DNA from 4 places in the Streptomyces sp. NBC_00461 genome. Region 1 is predicted to be linked to each of the others. Evidence: riboswitches for the same ligand, from Rfam matches in the RefSeq annotation. Region 1 holds a riboswitch; each other region holds the start of a gene.

Region 1 (5,446 bases):
CACGTCCGAGTGGAGGTCGACCTCCTCCACCGTCCAGGTGTTCTTGATGGCGTCCCGGTAGCGCTCGTAGAAGTCCGGGTAGCGCATGGGGCGCAGGGTCAGCTCGAAGCCCGGGTCGAGGAGCTGGGGGTTACGGGTGGGGCTGGTCACTGGCAGGCCTCGCAGGACTCGGGGTTCTCAAGGGAGCAGGCGACCGCATCGGGTTCGGCCGACTGCTGTACGGGGAGGGCGGCTCGGGCCGCGCGGGCGATCCTCGTCGCCGGGCGGGAGCGCAGGTAGTACGTCGTCTTCAGGCCCTGCTTCCAGGCGTACGCGTACATCGAGGAGAGCTTGCCGATGGTCGGCGTCTCCAGGAACAGGTTCAGGGACTGGGACTGGTCCAGGTACGGGGTGCGGGCCGCGGCCATGTCGATCAGGCCGCGCTGCGGGAGCTCCCACGCCGTGCGGTACAGCGCCCGCACCTCGTCCGGGATCCAGGCGAAGTCCTGCACCGAGCCGTTGGCCTCGCGCAGGGCCTCGCGGGTGCGGGCGTCCCAGACGCCGAGTTCCTTCAGGTCGTTCACCAGGTACGAGTTCACCTGCAGGAACTCGCCGGACAGCGTCTCGCGCTTGAAGAGGTTCGACACCTGCGGCTCGATGCACTCGTACACGCCCGCGATCGAGGCGATGGTGGCGGTGGGGGCGATCGCGAGGAGGAGGGAGTTGCGCAGGCCGACCTTCGCGATGCGCTCGCGCAGCGCCGCCCAGCGCTCCGGCCAGGCGTGTTGCGTGTCGTAGTGGTCGGGGTGCAGGACTCCCCTGGCCGTACGGGTCTTCTCCCAGGCCGGCACCGGGCCGTTGCGCTCGGCGAGGTCGGCGGAGGCCTCGTACGCGGCGAGCATGATGCGCTCGGCGATGCGGGTGGAGAGCCGGCGGGCCGCGGGCGAGTCGAAGGGCAGGCGCAGCTTGAAGAAGACGTCCTGCAGGCCCATGGCGCCGAGGCCGACGGGGCGCCAGCGCGCGTTCGACCGGCCGGCCTGCTCGGTGGGGTAGAAGTTGATGTCGACGACGCGGTCGAGGAAGGTGACGGCCGTGCGGACGGTCTCGTCGAGCCGTTCCCAGTCGATGTCCTGACCGGCCACGAACGCCGCCAGGTTCACCGAACCCAGGTTGCACACCGCCGTCTCGCCGTCGTCGGTGACCTCCAGGATCTCCGTGCAGAGGTTGGAGGAGTGGACGACGTGGCCCGGCTCGGCCGTCTGGTTGGCGGTGCGGTTGGAGGCGTCCTTGAAGGTCATCCAGCCGTTGCCGGTCTGGGCCAGGGTGCGCATCATGCGGCCGTAGAGTTCGCGGGCCGGGATGGTCCTGCGGGCGAGGCCCGCCGCCTCCGCCCTGCGGTACGCGGCATCGAACTCCGCACCCCACAGGTCGACCAGCTCGGGCACGTCGGCGGGGGAGAACAGGCTCCACGGCTCGTCGGCGTTCACCCGGCGCATGAACTCGTCGGGGATCCAGTGCGCCAGGTTCAGGTTGTGCGTACGGCGGGCGTCCTCACCGGTGTTGTCGCGCAGCTCCAGGAACTCCTCGATGTCGGAGTGCCAGGTCTCCAGGTAGACGGCGGCCGCGCCCTTGCGCCGGCCGCCCTGGTTCACGGCGGCCACCGAGGCGTCGAGGGTCTTGAGGAACGGGACGATGCCGTTGGAGTGCCCGTTGGTGCCGCGGATCAGTGAACCGCGGCTGCGGACACGGGAGTAGGCGAGGCCGATTCCGCCGGCGTGCTTGGAGAGGCGGGCGACCTGGTGGTAGCGGTCGTAGATGGAGTCCAGCTCGTCGAGCGGGGAGTCGAGGAGGTAGCAGGACGACATCTGGGGGTGCCGGGTGCCGGAGTTGAAGAGGGTGGGGGAGGAGGGGAGGTAGTCGAGGCGGCTCATCAGGCCGTAGAGCGCGGCGACTTCGTCCACCGGGCGGGGGCCCGTTTCCGAAGCGGACGGGGTGTCGTCGGCGAGACCGGCGGCGACACGCAGCATGAAGTGCTGGGGCGTCTCGATCACCCGGCGGGTGATCGGGTGCCGGAGCAGGTAACGGCTGTGGAGGGTGCGCAGGCCGAAGTAGCCGAAGCGGTCGTCCGCCTCGGGGTCCACGAGTGCGTCGAGGCGCGCGGCGTGCAGGCGGACGAACTCCGCCGTGCGGTCGGCGACGAGCCCTTCCCGGTGGCCCACTTCGACCGACTCGGTGAAGGTGGTGACGCCCTGCGAGGCGGCCTCGGCGGCGATGCTGATGGTGAGCAGACGCGCGGCCAGCCGCGAGTACACGGGGTCCTCCGAGATGAGCCCGGCGGCCGCCTCCGTGGCCAGCTCGCGCAGCTCCGCCTCGTCCGCCTGCGCCGAGCGGCCGCGCAGCGCGGCGGCGGCGACCCGGCCGGGGTCGGCTCCGGGGAGGCCGGCGGTCAGCTCGGTCAGGGTCCGCAGCAGTGCGGTTCCCGGGCCGTCCGTTGTCGCCGTTGTCGCGGACGGTGTCGCTGAAGCCGGTTCGGCTGGCGCGATGGTCACGTGGGGCTCTCCCTCGCTCGGCACGGGGCCTTGCGGAGGGCAGGGGGAAGCACGAGCGCGCACGGCGTCGCGTCCACCGGCCCATTCCACGAGGCCCGGACGTCTGAGCACCCGGACGGTTCGGCCGGGCGCACTGTCGGCAGGTCCTCGGACTGACGCCCATACGTGTGCGAACACGCATGAGTACACCGTTGCGGGACAGTTCCGGATTCGCACCGGATTCCCCTGCGACGACAGCGAGCATGAGCATACATCTTGTGCCGGGTGAGGACGGCACCCCCATATGTTGTGTCGCGGTGATTTCGGAGCGTGTCAGAGCGTCAACTCATAGGTGAGGAGTGTGAAGTCGTGGCCCGGGATCGGGTTCCAGTCGCGCCCGGGGGTGCGGACGAATCCGGCGCGTTCGTAGATGCGGTGGGCGGCATGCATGAGCGGCTGGGTGCACAGGACGATGCCGGTGCACTCCGCGGCTCTTGCCCGGTCGACACAGGCGCGTACGAGGGCTTCTCCCGCGCCTCGGCCGCGGGCTGCCCTGTCGACGGCCAGCATGCGTATCTCGGCCTCTCCCGGGCCGGCCAGGTCTGCCATGGGGCCGCCGGACGGGACGTAGGTGACGCCTCCGACCGGCCGGCCACCCAGGTCGGCGACCAGCACCTCGGCGGCGGCCGCTCGCTTGGCGACGTCCCTCAACTCGCCGACGCTCTCGCCGAAGGTGAGCAGGCCGTCCTGAAGGTAGGCCTGGGCGGTGATCTCGCCGATGGTCTCGTACTCTTCGGGCTCCGCCTGCCTGATCACGATGTCCATGGTCCCGAGTCTGCCGGACGGGTACGACAACGGGCCGCCGGATTACTCCGACGGCCCGCTGATCGCCGTAACCGCTAGTGGGACGTCCCCGCGGTCGCCGGAGGCAGTGCCACCTGGACGCCCGCGTCGCCCGCGTCCGCCGTGTAGTCCTCCGGCCTGGTCTCGTCGATGCCCTCCGGGGCCTTCACGGCCTTGAGGACGAAGGTCAGGACCACCGTCACCACCACGTTCAGGACGAACGCCGTCAGGCCGATGTAGCCGATCTCCCCGATGCCGGGGATCTCCTTGGCCGAGCCGCCGAAGTGCTTCTGCGTCGGCGAGGCGACGCCGTACGCGGCGAGGGTGCCGTAGACCATGCCGACCGCCCAGCCCGCGAGCAGCGCCCAGCGGTGGAACCAGCGGGTGAACAGACCGCCGACCAGGGCCGGGAAGGTCTGCAGGATCCAGATGCCGCCCAGGAGCTGGAAGTTGATCGCGACCGTCTTGTCCATGGTGAGGACGAAGACGAGCGCGCCCACCTTCACCAGCAGCGAGACCAGCTTGGAGACCTTGGTCTCCTGCGCGGGCGTCGCGTCCGGCTTGATGAAGTCCTTGTAGATGTTGCGGGTGAAGAGGTTCGCGGCCGCGATCGACATGATGGCCGCCGGGACGAGGGCGCCGATGCCGATCGCCGCGAAGGCCACGCCCGCGAACCAGTCGGGGAACATGTTCTCGAACAGCTGCGGGATCGCCAGCTGCCCGTTCGTGACCTTGACCCCCGCCGCGATCGCCATGAAGCCCAGCAGGGCGAGGAGGCCCAGCATCAGGGAGTACAGCGGCAGGATCGTGGTGTTGCGGCGGATCACGTTGCGGCTCTTCGAGGACAGCGTCGCCGTGATCGAGTGCGGGTACATGAAGAGCGCGAGCGCGGAGCCCAACGCCAGTGTGGCGTACGTCCATTGGCCCGGCTCGGCCGGCGCCAGCGCACCGCGCGGCTTGCCCGTCGCCGGGTTGGTCTGCGCGAACGCGTGACCCGCCTTCGCGAAGATGTCGTCGAAGCCGCCCAGCTTGATCGGGATGTAGATGATCGCCACCGCGATGACGAGGTAGATCAGCCCGTCCTTCACGAACGCGATCAGCGCGGGGGCCCGCAGACCCGAGGAGTACGTGTAGGCCGCCAGCACGCCGAACGCGATCAGCAGCGGCAGGTCCTTCACGAACCAGTTGGTGTTCTCGCCGCCGCCCACTCCCATCACGTCGAGGACGGCCTGGATGCCGACCAGTTGGAGCGCGATGTACGGCATGGTGGCCAGGATGCCGGTGACGGCGACCGCCAGCGACAGCCCCTTCGAGCCGAAGCGGCCGCGCACGAAGTCCGAGGTCGTCACGTACCCGTGCCGGTGCGAGACCGACCACAGGCGGGGCAGGAACGTGAAGATCAGCGGGTACACGAGGATGGTGTACGGCACCGCGAAGAAGCCGGCCGCGCCCGCCGCGTAGATCGCCGCCGGGACCGCCACGAAGGTGTAGGCGGTGTACAGGTCGCCGCCGAGCAGGAACCAGGTGACCCAGGTGCCGAACGACCGTCCGCCCAGGCCCCATTCGTCCAGGCTCTGCTCGTTCTCGGCCTTGCGCCAGCGGGCGGCCAGGAAGCCCATGGCCGTGACGGCCAGGAAGAAGAAGATGAAGACGCCGAGTGCGACGCCGTTCACGCCGTCGTTCATTCCGGCGCACCGCCCTTCTGTGAGGCGCGGGCGCGCTGGTCACGCTGCCACAGCTTGTACGCGGTCATGGTCAGCGCCGTGGAGATGACCACCCACAGCATCTGGTACCAGTAGAAGAACGGGATCCCGATGAACGCCGGGTCCGTCTTGGCGTAGGAGCCGACCCACAGCATCGCCACGAACGGTGCGATCAGGCAGAGGGCGATGACCACACGGACCGGTGTCACCATCGGTGGTCTCACTTCGGGCACTTCGGACATGTTGCGGCTCCGTCCCCTCACGATCACCTGTGATCACCTGTGTAATGCGCAGGCAATCTAGGTCACCGTGTCACGGGAACGGAAGACCTCGTCCGCATATCGGTATGTCGATTCGGTGAAGGCCCGACATCGGTGTCAACAGCGGCGTGCG
Region 2 (5,446 bases), 4.3 Mb from region 1:
TTCCGGAGGAGACAGCCGGTGCGGTCGGCGAGGGCATGGAGCATGTTCTCGGCCAACTCGTCGGTGCCATATGTCGCATAGGGGGCAACCCGGACAGACCCGCCGAGGGCGCCGGCCATGTAGTGGATCGTCGGGAGTTCGGGGACGAGCGTCGAGACGGCCGTCGCGTGCACGGCGTGCGTGTGGACCACGGCGCGGGCGTCGGTGGTGCGATAGACGGCGAGGTGCATGGGCAGCTCGCTGGTCGGGGCCAGGGTGCCGAGCACCTGCCGGCCGTCGAGGTCGACGCCGGTCACGTCCGCGGGCGTGAGCCGGTCGTAGGGCACGCCCGACGGCGTGACCAGCACGGTGTCCCCGACGCGCACGGAGACGTTGCCGGAGGTGCCGACGACGAGACCGTCGAGGACCGTGCGGCGGGCGGCCGCGACGAGCGCGTCCCAGGCGTGCGCCTCCTCGTCGCCCACACCCCTCCCCCGCCTCTCCGGCACATCCCGCGCACTCTCTCGCGCATCCCGTTCGTCCCGCCGGTCCCGCTGCTGCTCACCCATGCGGCGATCCTGTCAGGCACACCCCCAACCCGCCGCCGGGCAGGGGCACTTTAGGGCGGAAGCCGGACCTCCGAAAGTCCCCGTACACGGACATATCCCCTTCTCTCCGTGCTTGGCCAGAGATCGACGAACATTCAACGATCTTCCAGTAATCTCCGGTTGTTTTGTCGTGCACGTCGCCATTCCGGGGGGAAACATGGCTCGTGATCGCAAACCGTTCCGCCGTCGCACCCGCGTCACAGCGGTCTGCGCGGCCGCACTCGCCATCGGGGCGTCCGCCCTCGCCGAGGTTCCGGCCTCGGCGGCGAGCCCGCCGAAGGGGCACGACGTCTCTTCGCACCAGAAGAACGTCGACTGGTCCGGCGCGAAAGCCAGGGGCGCCAGATTCGTATACGTCAAGGCGACCGAGTCCACCAACTACCGCAACCCGTACTTCAGCCAGCAGTACAACGGCGCCCGCACCGCCGGCATCATCCGCGGGGCGTACCACTTCGCGCTGCCGAACAAGTCGTCGGGCGCGACGCAGGCGGCGTACTTCGTGCGCAACGGCGGGAGGTGGAGCGCGGACGGCTGGACCCTGCCGCCCGCGCTCGACATCGAGTACAACCCGTACGACTCCAGGCACAAGTGCTACGGCCTGAGCAAGGCGGGCATGGTCAACTGGATCAAGTCGTTCAGCAACGAGCTGAAGCAGCTCACCGGCCGTCGTCCGGTGATCTACACGACCACCCACTGGTGGAACACGTGCACCGGCGGCAGCCGCGCCTTCGCCTCCGACCACGCACTGTAGATCGCCCGCCACGACTCGGCGGACGCGGGCTCACTGCCGGCCGGATGGTCGTTCTGGACCTTCTGGCAGTACGACAACAGCGGCGGCCTGCCGGGTGACCAGAATCTCTTCAACGGCTCCCAGGCGCAGCTGAGGACGTTCGCCCGGGGCCACTGACCAAGGGACAGAAGGGACGAGAGGGTCGCCGAGATCGGGCGGTACGGCGACCCCCTCATCCAGACACTCCAGGGACCTCCCCAGTTCATCTTCCGTTCACTCAGGTTTCCTACGGTCAACTGACCGATGACCTCGAACGATTGCCTGGGTAAATGGAAAACTTCTCGCTGATCCTCGCGATTGTGGTCGTAACCGCACTCGCGTTTGATTTCACGAACGGTTTCCACGACACCGCCAACGCGATGGCCACCACCATCTCGACCGGCGCACTCAAGCCCAAGGTCGCGGTGGCCATGTCCGCCGTGCTGAACCTTGTTGGCGCCTTTCTCTCGGTGGAGGTCGCCAACACGATCTCCAAAGGTCTCGTCGACGAGACCGGCATACGTCCCGAGGTCATATTCGCGGCGCTGGTCGGCGCGATCCTCTGGAACCTGCTGACCTGGCTGGTCGGGCTCCCCTCCAGCTCCTCGCACGCCCTGATGGGCGGTCTGATCGGCGCCACCGTCGCCTCGGCGGGTACGGGCGCCGTACACGGCGACGTACTCGTCACCAAGGTGCTCATCCCCGCGCTCGCCGCCCCGATCGTGGCGGGCCTCGCAGCGATGCTCGCGACCCGACTGTCGTACACCCTGGGCAAAAAGGCCGACGGCAAGGCCGCCGCGAAGGGCTACCGGGCCGGGCAGATCGCCTCCGCGGGCCTGGTCTCGCTGGCCCACGGCACCAACGACGCACAGAAGACGATGGGCATCATCACCCTCGCCCTGGTCGCCGGCGGCGCCGTCGCTCCCGACTCCGACCCGCCCACCTGGGTCATCCTCTCCGCGGGCCTCGCCATCGCGCTCGGCACCTACCTCGGCGGCTGGCGGATCATCCGCACCATGGGCAAGGGCCTGACCGAACTCCAGCCGCAGCAGGGCTTCGCCGCCCAGACCAGCGCGGCCACGGCGATCCTGGCCTCCTCGCACCTCGGCTTCTCCCTGTCCACCACGCACGTCGTCTCCGGTTCGGTGATGGGTGCGGGCCTCGGCCGCAAAGGCGGCGTGGTCCGCTGGTCGACGGCGACCCGGATGCTCGTGGCCTGGTGCCTGACGCTGCCGGCCGCGGCCCTGGTGGGCGCGCTGGCCGAGTCGGTCACGGATCTCGGCGCCTGGGGTACGGCCGTCGTCGCCGTCTTCCTGATCGCCTCCAGCGCGGCCATCTGGAAGCTCTCCCGGCGCGAGGTCGTCGACGCGACGAACGTCAACGAGACCGAGGAGCCGGCCGGTGTGGTGACCACGGCGATCGCCGCCGTGGCCCGGCCCCCGGCGGGCACGGTGACCGAGGACCTGACGGCCACGATCCCCGCCCCGGCCACGACCGCCCCCGACCCCGCGATCCCGCCGGCCGCGGCCGTCTGAGCCCGCGCACCCGGCACGAAGGAAGAGAAGCAGCATGAAGATCGACTGGGCAGCTCTGGGCTCCGTCTTCGGCGTCAGCCTCGCGGTCACCGTGGGCCTCGTGGCCCTGTTCACCCTCGGCGTCATGGGCCTGTCGCGCCGCGAACGCGCTGCCACGCAGGGCGACTCGGCCGCGGCCGCGGTCACGGCCGCCTACGTGTGCTTCGCGGCGTGCGCGGCGGCGGTGGCGTACGGGATCTATCTGGTGGTGGTCAAGGCCTGAGGCCTCGGACCCCTTGGGTGCCGGGACGGTGATCCGTCCCGGCACCACGCGTTTGCGTGACCCCCACGACCTCTCGGATGTGGGCCTGCGCACACTCCTCCGTCCCAGGTCAACAGCAAGTTGACTGCCCTTCCGGGCCCGTGGTGGACTGCCGGAGCCATGTACGACGGCGCGAGAGGAAGCCGGTGGAAGTCCGGCGCGGTCCCGCCACTGTCACCGGGGTAGGTAGTCCCGGGAGCCAGGAACTCTCACCGTCGGTCTCGTCGAACCAGGGCGTGGACACCCTGAGTGAGGACAAATCGCCATGCGCGGCTGCCGTTTGAGAGGCACCGACCCAGCCCTACCCGACCCAGCGATCGGCTGAGCCCCGTGCGTGCCGATCGCGTTTTCGCGTACGGCGCCGCCGCCGGCCTTCTCGGTGACCTCCTGCTCGGCGATCCGCGCCGTGGGCATCCGGTCGCCGCGTTCGGGCGGGCCGCCGGGGCCGTGGAACGGGTGTTGTGGCGTGACCACCGCGGGTGGGGCGCGTTGCATGCCCTCGTGTGCGCCGGTGGAGCCGTCGGGATCGGCGCGGTCGCCGCCTTTGCCGTACGACGCTCCCCCGCCGCCTCCGTCGCGGTGACCGCCGCCGCCACATGGGCCGTCGTCGGGGGGACTTCGCTCGCTCGTGAGGCCCAAAGCATCGGGCGCGCGCTGGAGTCGGGCGATGTCGAGGCCGCCAGGGCCCGGCTGCCGCATCTGTGCGGGCGGGATCCGCAGGCTCTGGACGCCGACGGGATCGCGCGGGCCGTCGTCGAATCCGTCGCGGAGAACACCTCCGACGCGGTGGTGGGGGCCCTGGTGTGGGGGGCCGTCGGCGGGGTGCCGGGGCTGCTCGGGTTCCGTGCCGTCAACACCCTCGACGCCATGGTCGGGCACAGGTCGCCCACCTACCGGCGCTACGGGTGGGCTTCCGCGCGGCTGGACGACGTGGCGGGCTGGCCGGGGGCCAGGCTGACCGCCGTACTGGCGACGGTCGCCGGTGGTGACCCGCGTGGTGCGGTACGGGCCTGGCGTGCCGACGCCGGCGCGCATCCGAGCCCCAACGCCGGTCCCGTGGAGGCCTCGTTCGCCGGGGCGCTCGGGGTACGGCTCGGCGGGACCCTGTCGTACGGGGGGCGGGTCGAGCACCGGCCGGTCCTGAACCGGGAAGGCCGCGCCGTCGCCGTGCCCGACATCGAGCGGGCCGTACGGCTCTCGCGGCGCGTCGGACTCCTCGCGCTCGGCGTCAGTGTCGCCGCGCGCCTCATGGTGAAGGGACACGGGAAATGAGCGGTGGTCTGCTCGTCGCCGGTACCACCTCCGACGCCGGCAAGAGCGTCGTCACCGCCGGGATCTGTCGCTGGCTGGTGCGGCAAGGCGTCAAGGTCGCGCCCTTCAAGGCGCAGAACATGTCGCTCAACTCGTTCGTCACCCGGGAGGGCGCCGAGATCGGGCGGGCTCAGGCCATGCAGGCGCAGGCCTGTCGGATCGAGCCCACCGCGCTCATGAATCCCGTGCTCCTCAAGCCCGGTGGCGAGCAGAGCAGTCAGGTCGTGCTCATGGGCAAGCCGGTCGGCGAGCTGAGTGCCCGTGGATACCACGGGGGGCGGCAGCAGCAGCTTCTCGGGACGGTTCTCGACTGCCTCGCCGAGTTGCGGGGCACGTATGACGCCGTGATCTGTGAGGGGGCGGGTTCTCCCGCCGAGATCAACCTGCGGCGGACCGACATCGTGAACATGGGGATCGCCCGGAACGCGCGGCTTCCCGTGCTCGTGGTCGGGGACATCGACCGTGGCGGCGTCTTCGCCTCCTTCTTCGGGACCGTCGCACTCCTGTCGCCCGAGGACCAGGAACTCGTCGCCGGGTTCCTCGTCAACAAGTTCCGGGGAGACGTCAGCCTCCTGGAGCCCGGGCTCGACATGCTGCACGGCCTCACCGGGCGGCACACCTACGGCGTCCTGCCCTTCCGGCACGGTCTCGGCATCGACGAGGAGGACGGCCTGCGGCCCGCCTTCAAATCAAGCACAGCCCTGCGGGGGACCGTGCGCGAGTCGAACGTCGCGCCGCCCCTCGGCGAGGACGTGCTGCGCGTCGCCGTCTGCGCGGTCCCCCTCATGTCCAACTTCACCGACGTGGACGCGCTGGCCGCCGAACCGGGTGTCGTCGTGCGGTTCGTGGACCGGCCCGAGGAGCTGGCCGACGCCGACCTCGTCATCGTTCCGGGAACCCGGGGCACGGTGAAGGCCCTGGAGTGGCTGCGGGAGCGCGGCCT
Region 3 (5,446 bases), 800 kb from region 1:
ACAGCCGGATCGACCGGGGCTCACCCCACTTTTCGCCATGCCGCGCTCGCGCGCGGATCCTCCCAGGGCCACACACCTCTTCGTGCGGGCCGATGGGCGGGCGACGAGCCCCGGGCATTCACCGTACCCACCGCGTACGGCCGCACCCATGTGCCGGAGAGCCGCGCCCCATTGCGTGGGCGTCGGCTCCGGATGATCCGAGAAGGACATCACGTGATCACTACTGTCCTGCCTGCTCCCCGCCGGGCGGAGCGCGCGGCGGCGGACGCCTCCGCCACCGCCTGGGCACTGGCCGCCGGCAGGGGCGACCCCCACGCGGCCGAGCACTTCGTCCGCGCGCTCCACGCCGACGTACTGCGCTATGTCGCCTATCTGAGTGGCGACCCCCAGATCGCCGACGACCTGGCCCAGGACACGTTCCTGCGGGCCCTCGACAGCCTGCCGCGCTTCCAGGGGCAGGCCTCGGCCCGCACCTGGCTGCTGTCCATCGCCCGCCGCGCGGTGGCCGACAGCTTCCGCAGGGCCGCGGTCCGGCCCCGGTTGGCCGACCGGCACGACTGGCAGTCGGCGATGGAACGTTCCCAGCCCTGCGGACTGCCGGGCTTCGACGACGGCATCGCGCTCCTCGACCTGCTGGAGACGCTGCCGGACGAACGCCGCGAGGCGTTCGTGCTGACCCAGGTGGTGGGACTGTCCTACGACGAGGCGGCCGGTTTCATCGGCTGCCCCATCGGCACCGTCCGCTCCAGGGTGGCCCGCGCCCGGGCCACCCTGGAGAGCCTGCTGCTGGAAGCCGAGAGTCAGGCCGCCAGAGCGGCTTGATGTGAGGGTCGGCGCCTGCCGGGGGCGCCGACCGACCATCACCCGAATGGAACTCATGGGCCGCCTGCCCGCCTGCCTGCCTGTCTTGCCGCCTGCACCCCGCCTCAACTGGCAATGCCCGTAAAAGAATTGGGAACTGCCGGGAACTCAGGGCCACCACGTCTCGACTACTGCGACAGAGCTTCCAGCCCAATGCGCAGCACATCCCGTACGCACGGAGCCCGCATGTCGATGAACCGGCCGGTCGCCATCGTCCTGGCCGCGGCCCGCTGTCTGCTCACGGCGGCATGCGGTGCCTCCTCGGCCGACGACAAGGCGAGCGCGACGACGACCGAGGCCGCCGCGTCGAAGACCGGTCACCCGGTGGCTCTGGAGAACTGCGGCCAGAAGACGACGTTCAAGCGGGCTCCCAGCCGGGTCGTCCCATGAACGGCGCTTCCGTCGCCGAGGTCTCCACACTCCTCGCCCTCGGTCGGGCCGCCCTGGTCGGCGCCGCCATCGCCGTGTCGGGCGCGGTCCTGCAGACGGTGGTGTCCAACCCACTGGCCGACCCCACCGTGCTGGGCTTCTCCTACGGCGCCACGCTCGGCGCGGTGCTCGTCATCACTCTGGGCGGCGGTGCCGCGGCTGCCGGGCTCGGCAGTGGCAAGTCAACCCTGTTGCGGGCCGTCTACCGCTCGCTGCGCCCGGCGGAGGGGGTCGTCAGGGTCGGCGACGACGACGTCCGGACGCTGTCCGCCCGCGCCGCGGCCCGCCGCACCGCGGCGGTCCTCCAGGACGCCGGCGGCAACACCACCGGCCTGACCGTCACCGAGATCGTCGCGCTGGGGCCGCGCCCCGCATCACGGCCTGCTGGGGCGCGACGGCGCCGAGGACCACCGGGCGGTGGAGGAGGCCATCGACCACTGCGGCGTACGGCCGTACGCGGACCGCGAATACGCCTCCATCTCCGGCGGCGAACGCCAACGCGTCCTGTTGGCAAGGGCGTTGGCGCAGAGCACCCAGCTCCTCGTCCTGGACGAGCTCACCAACCACCTCGACATCCGCGCCCGGTTCGAACTCCTGGACCTGATCCGTGCCACCGGGATCACCACGCTGGCGGTGCTGCACCACCTCGACCTGGCCGCCCGGCTCTGCGACCCCTTTGTCGTCCTGCACGAGGGAGCGGTGGTGGCCGCGGGGCCGGTCCTGGAGGTGCTGACCCCGGAGATCCTCAGGGACGTCTTCGGCGTACGGGCGACCGCCGAGCGGCACGCCGACGGCGTCGTCCGCATCACCTACAGGGCCCAGCCGCTCGCCCACGACCGCACCATCGCCGACGAGGACCTCAGGCGGCCGTGACAGTCACTCCGTCACTCCACCACCCCTTGCGTGGTGCGGTGAACAAATGACGCCTCCTCAGGATGTCGTCGAAGCAATGGCTCTGGTTCCCGTGAGCCGCGGTGGAACGGAAGCACCGGGGGTGAACGGGCGCATGGCACCGCAGGCCCGGGCCCCTGCCGCCCTGCGCGCGGGCGGGTCGCTCCGCGCGCCCGAGGGTATGCCCAGGCCAGTACCCCGGCCCCGGGCGCTCGACATGCCTCCGGCCGCCCGACCTCCCCGCCTCCCGTTTCCTGCTTCCCGAAGGGCAGTACATGATGAGCGACATCACCGGTCTGGAACCGCTGGCGACCTTCTGCGGTGACTGCGACTGCGGCTGTCCGCAGCTCTTCGTCGACCCGAGCGCGCCCGCCGAGCGCCGCGTCCTGCTCACCGACGACTTCGGCCAGCGCGTCCAGATGAGCGCCGACCAGTTCGCCTCGCTGGTGGAGGAGGCGAAGGCGGGCAAGCTGGACGGCGTGGCCGGCACCTGACCGATGGCACGCAGGGGCCACTTGCCGGGAGAGAGGGAGATCACTCCAGGTGGTGCGGTATTGGCCAGGTTCGCGGCACACGGTACCGTCGGTCTGATATCGACGACGGCAAGACGGAAGCCGGTGAGAGTCCGGCACGGTCGCGCCACTGTGTGCCGCCGCCCCGCAGGGGGTGGTGGCGAGTCAGACCCGTAGCCGTCGTCATGTGCACCACCGAGATGGGACGCGAGCTCCCGAGGAGGCCCTGCCATGGCGCAGCATGTCGCCCAGCCGACAGTCACCACCCCCGTCGTACCCGCCAAGCTGCCGCTGAAGGACATAGCCCCCTGGGCCGTCTTCGTCGGCGTCCTGATGCTGGTCCTGCTCTACTTCGTCGGCGCCGAACAGGGCGCCACCTCCGTGTTCAGCGGCACGGACGTCCATGAGTGGGTACACGATGCCCGTCACCTGCTCGGCTTCCCCTGCCACTGATACGAGGGACGCCGCACACCCATGAACTCCACAACGGTAAGAAACCTCCTCGTGCGGGGCATGCTCGCCGGCCTGGCCGCCGGCGTGCTCGCCCTCGTCGCCGCCTATCTGCTCGGTGAACCGTATGTAGACAAGGCGATCGGCTTCGAGGAGGCGCACTCCCACGAGCACGAGATGGAAGTCGTCTCCCGCTCCCTGCAGTCAACCGCCGGTCTCGCCACCGGCGTTCTGCTCTACGGGGTCGCGTTCGGTGGCATCGCCGCGCTCGCCTACTGCTTCGCGCTCGGCCGCGTCGGCCGCTTCTCGCCGCGGGCGACCGCACTGCTGCTGTCCGGCTGCGCGCTGCTGGCGGTGTACGTGGTGCCGTTCCTGAAGTACCCGGCCAATCCGCCGTCGGTCGGCGAGCCCGACACCATCGGCAGGCGGACCACCCTGTACTTCCTGATGATGCTGCTCAGCGTGCTCCTTGCGATCGCAGCCACCATCCTCGGCAAGCGACTCCAGCCGAACCTGGGCACCTGGTGGGCGACGGTGGTCGCGGTTGCCGCGTTCGCCGTCGTGATCGGCCTGGCGTACGAGTTCCTGCCCGTCATCAACGAGGTGCCGAAGGACTTCCCGGCCACCGTGCTGTGGCGGTTCCGACTCGCCGCCCTGGCCATCCAGGCCACCCTCTGGGGCAGCTTCGGACTCGTCTTCGGCGAGCTGGCCGAGCGGTTGCTGAACCCGAAGCCCGTGTCGGCGGCCGCGAAGGCGACGGTCGCCGCTCCCAGCTGACCACGAATCGAACAGGTGAGAGGGCCCCCGCGGAACCATCCGGGGGCCCTCTCGCGTTCCCCCGGCCCCGCCGTATCACCCTGGGCGGCCGTGAGGCGATCGCCCTGACCGTGGCGGAGTACGAGCAACTCATCGTCGGCCGACGGCAGATCGGCGGCCAGAGCGCCGAGCTGCCCGCCTACGAGGCGTTTCTGAGCCAGCGGGTCATGACCATCCCCCGGATCAGGAACGTCACCTCGCACTTCACGATGAAGACCGTCAAGCCGGGCCCGGGCTCATGAGCGAGCGACCGGCCCGCAGGCAAACGACGTCCGGGCCGGCCCCTGTGGGCCGGCCCGGACGTCTTGGTCAGGCAGGTCTGACGGTCGGACGGATCGGACCGTCAGACGGGTCGGACCGTCAGACGAGGTCGAAGCGGTCCGCGTTCGAGACCTTGACCCACGCGTCGACGAAGTCCTTCACGAACTTCTCCTTCGCGTCGTCGGCCGCGTAGACCTCGGCGACCGCGCGCAGCTCGGAGTTCGAGCCGAAGACGAGGTCGGCGCGGGTGCCGGTCCACTTGACCTCGCCGGTCGCGTCGTCGCGGCCCTCGAAGGTGTTCTGGTCCTCGGAGGTGGACTTCCACGTCGTGCCCAGGTCGAGCAGGTTGACGAAGAAGTCGTTCGTCAGCTTGCCCGGGGTGTCGGTGAAGACGCCGTACGAGGTCTGCTGGTGGTTGGCGCCCAGGACGCGCAGGCCGCCGACGAGGACGGTCAGCTCGGGAGCGCTCAGGCCCAGCAGGTTCGCCCGGTCGAGCAGCAGGTACTCGGCCGGCAGGCGGTTGCCCTTGCCCAGGTAGTTGCGGAAGCCGTCGGCGGTGGGCTCAAGGGCGGCGAAGGACTCCGCGTCGGTGTGCTCCTCCGTGGCGTCCACACGACCCGGGGTGAAGGGCACCTCGATGTCGTGACCGGCGTCCTTGGCGGCCTTCTCCACGGCGGCGGCGCCACCCAGGACGATCAGGTCGGCCAGGGAGACCTTCTTGGCGCCGGAGTTGAACTCCGACTGGATGCCCTCAAGGACACGCAGCACCTGCGCCAGCTCGTCGGGCTCGTTGACGTCCCAGCCGGCCTGCGGCTGCAGACGGATACGGGCGCCGTTGGCACCGCCGCGCTTGTCGCTGTTGCGGAACGTCGAGGCCGACGCCCACGCGGTGGAGACCAGCTGGGAGACGGTCAGAGGCGAGTCGAGCAGCTTGGCCTTGAGGGACGCCACGTCGGCGGCGTCGATCGGCTCGCCCTGGGCCTCGGGCAGCGGGTCCTGCCACAGCAGGGTCTCCGCCGGGACCTCCGGGCCGAGGTACAGCGACTTCGGACCCATGTCACGGTGGGTCAGCTTGTACCAGGCACGGGCGAAGGCGTCCGCGAACTCCGCGGGGTTCTCGTAGAAGCGACGCGAGATCGGCTCGTAGACCGGGTCGAAGCGCAGCGACAGGTCGGTCGTGAGCATCGTCGGGAGCTTCTTCTTCGACGCGTCGTGCGCGTCGGGGA
Region 4 (5,446 bases), 2.4 Mb from region 1:
TGCTGGGTGCGCACGGAGGAGTTGTCGACCTTGAGGACGTCGATCGCCTCGTCGCTGTCGACGCGGTACTTGTTGACGCCGATGACCGGCTGGCGTCCGGAGTCGATCCGGGCCTGAGTGCGGGCCGCGGCCTCCTCGATGCGCAGCTTGGGGATGCCGGCGTCGATCGCCTTGGCCATGCCGCCCGCCGCCTCCACCTCCTGGATGTGCTGCCAGGCGCGGCGCGCGAGGTCGTAGGTCAGCTTCTCGACGTAGGCGCTGCCGCCCCACGGGTCGATGACCCGGGTCGTGCCGGACTCCTGCTGGATCAGCAGCTGGGTGTTGCGAGCGATGCGCGCGGAGAAGTCGGTGGGCAGCGCCAGTGCCTCGTCGAGGGCGTTGGTGTGCAGCGACTGCGTGTGGCCCTGCGTCGCGGCCATCGCCTCGACGCAGGTACGCGTGACGTTGTTGAACACGTCCTGCGCGGTCAGCGACCAGCCGGAGGTCTGCGAATGGGTGCGCAGCGAAAGGGACTTGGCGCTCTGCGGGTCGAACTGCTTCACCAGCTTCGCCCACAGCAGCCGGGCCGCCCGCAGCTTGGCGATCTCCATGAAGAAGTTCATGCCGATCGCCCAGAAGAACGAGAGTCGGGGAGCGAACGCGTCCACGTCCAGGCCGGCCTCACGGCCCGCGCGGATGTACTCCACGCCGTCCGCGAGCGTGTACGCCAGCTCCAAGTCGGCTGTCGCACCCGCCTCTTGGATGTGATAGCCGGAGATGGAGATGGAGTTGTATCGGGGCATCCGCTGGGAGGTGAAGGCGAAGATGTCGGAGATGATCCGCATCGACGGCTTCGGCGGGTAGATGTAGGTGTTGCGGACCATGAACTCCTTGAGGATGTCGTTCTGGATGGTCCCGGCCAACTTCTCGGGCGCGACGCCCTGTTCCTCCGCCGCCACGATGTACAGCGCCAGCACCGGCAGCACGGCACCGTTCATCGTCATCGACACGGTCATCTTGTCCAGCGGGATGCCGTCGAACAGCTGCCGCATGTCGTAGATGGAGTCGATGGCCACACCCGCCATGCCGACGTCACCGGTCACGCGCGGGTGGTCGCTGTCGTAACCCCGGTGCGTGGGAAGGTCGAAGGCGATCGACAGGCCCTTCTGGCCGGCCGCGAGGTTGCGGCGGTAGAAGGCGTTGGACTCCTCGGCGGTGGAGAAGCCCGCGTACTGGCGGATCGTCCAGGGCTGGTTGACGTACATCGTCGGGTACGGGCCGCGCAGGTACGGCGCGACGCCCGGGTACGTCTCCAGGAAGTCCAGGCCCTCCAGGTCACGGCCGGTGTAGAGCGGCTTGACCGCGATGCCCTCCGGCGTCTCCCAGACGGGCTCGGCCCCCTGCGTGGCGTTCTTCACGGCCGTACGCCACTCGTCGGCGCCGCCGTCGGTGGTCGGGGTCCCCAGCTCGATGCCGGTGAAGTCGGGGATTCCCATCAGGACACTCCCATGCGGTCGAGGGTGGCGGTGAGCACGGCGACGGCGTCGCAGCCCGCGAAGACGTAGGAGTCCACGTCGGTGTACTGCCCGGGCCGGCCGGCGAGGAACACGTGCCGTGCGCCCGCCGCCCTGAGGGTCTGTACGACGCCCTCGGCCTGTTCCTCGTACAGCGCGTCGCTGGAGCACAGGCAGACCTCGGTGGCGCCGCTGTCCTCGAACGTGCCCTCGGTGACGGGCTCGACACCGCCGGCCTGGAAGAGGTTGGCGGCGAAGGTCGTGCGCGCGGTGTGGGCGGCGGCGGGGCCGATGGTGGCCAGGAAGAGACGCGGCCGGGATCCGGTCGCCGCGAGGTGGGCGTCGGAGCGGGCGCGCAGGGCCTCGTACGCCTCGTCGCGCCGCACGCGCGGCAGGCCACCGGAGGATGACGGGGGCGCGGGGGCGCGCTCCACGGGCTTCTCGCCGAGGTGCGGGAACTCGCTGACGCCGGTGATGGGTTCGCGGCGCCTGGCGAGCTTCGCGCTGCGCGCCTCCCACGTGGCCGCCAGGTCCGCACCGAGCCGGCCCGAGCGCAGGGCGGCCGCCTGGCCGCCGAGTCCCTCGATGTGGCGGAAGAACTCCCAGCCCGCGTGGGCGAGTTCGTCGGTGAGCCGCTCCACGTACCAGGAGCCGCCCGCCGGGTCGATCACCCGGGACAGATGCGATTCCTCGACCAGGATCGTCGAGGTGTTGCGCGCGATGCGGCGCGCGAAGGCGTCCGGCAGACCGAGTGCGTGGTCGAAGGGGAGCACGGTGACGGCGTCGGCGCCGCCGACTCCGGCGGCCAGCGTGGCGATCGTCGCGCGCAGCATGTTCACCCAGGGGTCGCGGCGCGTCATCATCACCGGCGAGGTCACCACGTGCTGCAGCTGCGCGCCGGCGCCCGGCGCCCCGCACACCTCGGCCACCCGCGCCCACAGCCGGCGCGCCGCCCGCAGCTTGGCGATGGTCAGGAACTGGTCGGCCGTCGCCGCGTAGCGGAACTCCAGCTGCGCGCAGGCCTGTTCGACGCTCAGCCCCGCCTCGGTCAGCTCACGCAGATAGGCGACACCACTCGCCAGTGAGGAGCCCAGCTCCTGCGCCGCCGAACCGCCCGCCTCGTGGTACGGCAGCGCGTCCACGGTCAGTGCCCGCAGCCCCGGGTACTCCTCGGCGCAGCGCAGGGCGAGGGAGGCCACCGGAGCGAAGTCCGACGCGCTGCCCGTACGAGCCTCGTGCCCCAGCGGATCGGCGCCCAGACTGCCGCGCACCGCCTCCTTGGCGACGCCCCGCTCCTCGTAGATCCGCAGCAACTCCCGTGCGGCGGGCTCGACTTCGCTGCCCGCGTCGAGAACGACAGGCGCCAGGTCGAGGTACACGCCGTCCAAGACCCGGCCGAGCGACGACACCGGGATGCCGCCCTCGCTCTCGCCCAGGACCAGCCAGAGCGAGGTGACGCCGTTCTCCAGGTCCGTGAGTGCCGCGCCGTTGTCGGCGACCGTGTGCCGCTGGCGTACGTCCCAGCCGCCGGCGGTGTTCCCCTCGGCGCGGCTCGCGCGCACGAACGGCGCGAAGCCGGGGAGACCCGGGTCGGGTGCGGCATCGAGCGCGGTGTAGAGGGGGCGGGTGCGCAGCCCGTCCTCCAGCGCGGTGGACAGGGCGTCTTCCGCCGCCGCGCCGGAGACTTCCTTGCCCGACTTGCGCAGGACGCCGGCCACCAGGCCGTGCCACTGTTCAAGGTTCGCGTCAGGGAACTCGGCGGCCAGCGTGAGCCCGTCGTCAGGCAGGACCGTCATGCTCGGATGCTAGGACAGATCGACAAAGGAGCAGCAGAGGGCACGGCTGTGACCTTGCCCTCCATCACATTGTGACCCCGGTCTCTCACCCCCCGACCTTGATCCTCCGGTGGGGTCACGACGGACATCATCCAGGTCATGCGCCCTTGGCCATGTTCCCGTCAGACGGTACTGTCACGGGGTTGTTGACGACGACAGAGCGGAAGCCGGTGAGAGTCCGGCACGGTCGCGCCACTGTGAACGGGACGGCCCCCCGTACGGGCGGAACGCCTCGCGAGTCAGACCCGCAGCTGTCGTCATGTGCACCACTGAGATGGGACGCGTACTCCCGAGGAGGTTCTGCCATGGCGCAGACCGTCGCCCAGCCGACACCCGCCACCCCTGTCGTACCCGCCAAGCTGCCGCTGAACGCGATAGCCCCCTGGGCGGTCTTCTTCGGCGTCCTGATGCTGGTCCTGCTCTATTTCGTCGGCGCCGAGCAGGGCGCCACCTCCGTCGTCTCCGGCGAAGGCGTACACGAGTGGGTGCACGACGCCCGTCACCTCCTCGGCTTCCCCTGCCACTGACGGAGACACCGCACAATGGGGGCAGGCAACTCCCGTACCCCACTGAGTGGTTGAACCACCCACCGCCTTGAGGGCCCCCGGACCATCGGGGGCCCTTTGGCGTCTTCCCGGCACCCCTGTCCGCGTCAGTGTCCGCCCTCGGGCTCCCGCGCTCCGAGCGTCTGCCCCAGCCGCAGGTTCCAGCGCCCCGAGCGTCCACTGATCTCGGTCGCCGTCAGGGGAGGCACATCGAGCCGCCAGAACGTGGCCTCATGCGCCGCGAGGACCCTCACCACCGTGGCCCGCACGATCTCCGGCTCCACCACGACGAGCGTGCGGCCGTCGGTCTGCGCGGTCGCCTCCAGCCACCGGCCGACGCGTTCGCAGAGGGCCCGCACGGACTCCCCGCCGTGCGGCGCCGCGGCAGGGTCCGCCAGCCAGTGGGCCACCTGGTCCGGTTCTTCGGCACTGACCTCGCCGAGCGTCCGGCCCCGCCAGCGGCCCATGTCCATGCCGCCCAGCTCGGGCGCCTCCACGGCGACGAGACCGAGGGCCGAGGCCGTCTCCCGGCAGCGCACCGTGGGGGAGACCAGGACCCGGTCGGCCGCGGACAGCGTGCCGGCGGCCGACCGGGCGCGAGCTGCGCCACCGGCGTCGAGCGGACTGCCGTCGTCGAACCGGGCCTCCCGCACGGATCGGTTCATGGCGGGTGAGACGAAGGTGACGCGGCTGGTCACGCCGTGACTCCTGTTCTGCCTGTTTGACTACTGCGGGGCGACGGACGGCGGACGGCGGGGCGACGGGGCGCCCGTAGGGCACCCCGGTGATCACGCGGAGCGGGAGAGCTGTGCGCGTACCCACTCAGGATCGGGATTGGTGTGCGGCCGGCCCGCCACGACGACGGTCGGCACGGTCTCGTTGCCGTCGTTGGCCGCCCTCACCGCTGTCGCCCCGGCCGGGTCCCGCCAGATGTCGACCCAGTGCAACTGGCGGGCGCTTCGGCCCAACCGGAGGCGCAGGCGGATGCAGTACGTGCAGCCAGGCCGCCAGAAGACGACCGGCCGGCCGTCGACCGCGCTGCGGCGTTGTGCCTCCATCGCACCGACCGACTTCGGGAAGATCAGCGGTGAGTTGATACCCGCGAACAGCACAAACACGACCAGGAGCGCCGCGGCTGCGGTCGGGGCCCCCGCGACGAGCAGAGCAGCCGCAACGAACGAGCCGCAGAGCACGAACAGCATCGGGAGGATCCAAGCGCGCGTCATGAGGACAAGGCTATCGACGAGCCGACACCCGGCGAACGCCGGCCGATCTTCCGGACGGTCACCGGGTGAATCACTTGAGGCGTCGTTCACCGGACCGTGTTCATGCGTGGCCCGAATCCGCCCGGAAGAGCGTGATGGTGAACAGGCTGCGCAGCAGCCGGTCGGCAACTGGGAGGAAAGCCCGGAATCGGAGGGGGAGTCGAGTGCGCAGTGCGTGGGGCGGGCGAGTGACGGAGGTGACCTCGATCGCTCGCAGCCCGTACCGCTCCAGGGAGCGTGGGTCGTCGCAGGCCCACGCCCAGCGGGCCTCCATGTTCTTCTTCACCGCCTGCTGGTGCTGCTTCTCC

Evidence for each region. A riboswitch is a leader RNA that binds a small molecule or an ion and turns the genes downstream of it on or off. The one in region 1 is predicted to bind cobalamin.
Region 2: linked by a shared signal. The riboswitch ahead of OG870_RS10945 (cobalamin biosynthesis protein) and the one ahead of OG870_RS30795 (ribonucleoside-diphosphate reductase subunit alpha) in region 1 are both predicted to bind cobalamin.
Region 3: linked by a shared signal. The riboswitch ahead of OG870_RS34315 (CbtB domain-containing protein) and the one ahead of OG870_RS30795 (ribonucleoside-diphosphate reductase subunit alpha) in region 1 are both predicted to bind cobalamin.
Region 4: linked by a shared signal. The riboswitch ahead of OG870_RS41275 (CbtB domain-containing protein) and the one ahead of OG870_RS30795 (ribonucleoside-diphosphate reductase subunit alpha) in region 1 are both predicted to bind cobalamin.

What each region holds. Positions count from the first base shown of each region.
Region 1 covers NZ_CP107902.1:6,556,161-6,561,606, forward strand. The annotation lists gene OG870_RS30790 (ribonucleotide-diphosphate reductase subunit beta) at 1-87, opposite strand, end outside; gene OG870_RS30795 (ribonucleoside-diphosphate reductase subunit alpha) at 147-2,528, opposite strand; cobalamin riboswitch at 2,650-2,778, opposite strand; gene OG870_RS30800 (GNAT family N-acetyltransferase) at 2,841-3,332, opposite strand; gene mctP (monocarboxylate uptake permease MctP) at 3,407-5,035, opposite strand; gene OG870_RS30810 (DUF3311 domain-containing protein) at 5,032-5,295, opposite strand.
Region 2 covers NZ_CP107902.1:2,283,588-2,289,033, forward strand. The annotation lists gene OG870_RS10925 (class II aldolase/adducin family protein) at 1-548, opposite strand, end outside; partial or broken gene OG870_RS10930 (lysozyme) at 745-1,494, shown strand; gene OG870_RS10935 (inorganic phosphate transporter) at 1,647-2,891, shown strand; gene OG870_RS10940 (hypothetical protein) at 2,926-3,153, shown strand; cobalamin riboswitch at 3,281-3,420, shown strand; gene OG870_RS10945 (cobalamin biosynthesis protein) at 3,523-4,464, shown strand; gene OG870_RS10950 (cobyric acid synthase) at 4,461-5,446, shown strand, end outside.
Region 3 covers NZ_CP107902.1:7,353,908-7,359,353, forward strand. The annotation lists gene OG870_RS34295 (sigma-70 family RNA polymerase sigma factor) at 214-822, shown strand; gene OG870_RS34300 (hypothetical protein) at 1,048-1,251, shown strand; partial or broken gene OG870_RS34305 (iron chelate uptake ABC transporter family permease subunit) at 1,299-2,163, shown strand; gene OG870_RS34310 (hypothetical protein) at 2,460-2,675, shown strand; cobalamin riboswitch at 2,739-2,890, shown strand; gene OG870_RS34315 (CbtB domain-containing protein) at 2,925-3,146, shown strand; gene OG870_RS34320 (CbtA family protein) at 3,168-3,920, shown strand; gene OG870_RS34325 (hypothetical protein) at 4,031-4,201, shown strand; gene katG (catalase/peroxidase HPI) at 4,320-5,446, opposite strand, start outside.
Region 4 covers NZ_CP107902.1:8,908,023-8,913,468, forward strand. The annotation lists gene scpA (methylmalonyl-CoA mutase) at 1-1,475, opposite strand, end outside; gene OG870_RS41270 (methylmalonyl-CoA mutase family protein) at 1,475-3,289, opposite strand; cobalamin riboswitch at 3,439-3,598, shown strand; gene OG870_RS41275 (CbtB domain-containing protein) at 3,634-3,855, shown strand; gene OG870_RS41280 (histidine phosphatase family protein) at 3,981-4,571, opposite strand; gene OG870_RS41285 (glutaredoxin domain-containing protein) at 4,662-5,099, opposite strand; gene OG870_RS41290 (class I SAM-dependent methyltransferase) at 5,200-5,446, opposite strand, start outside.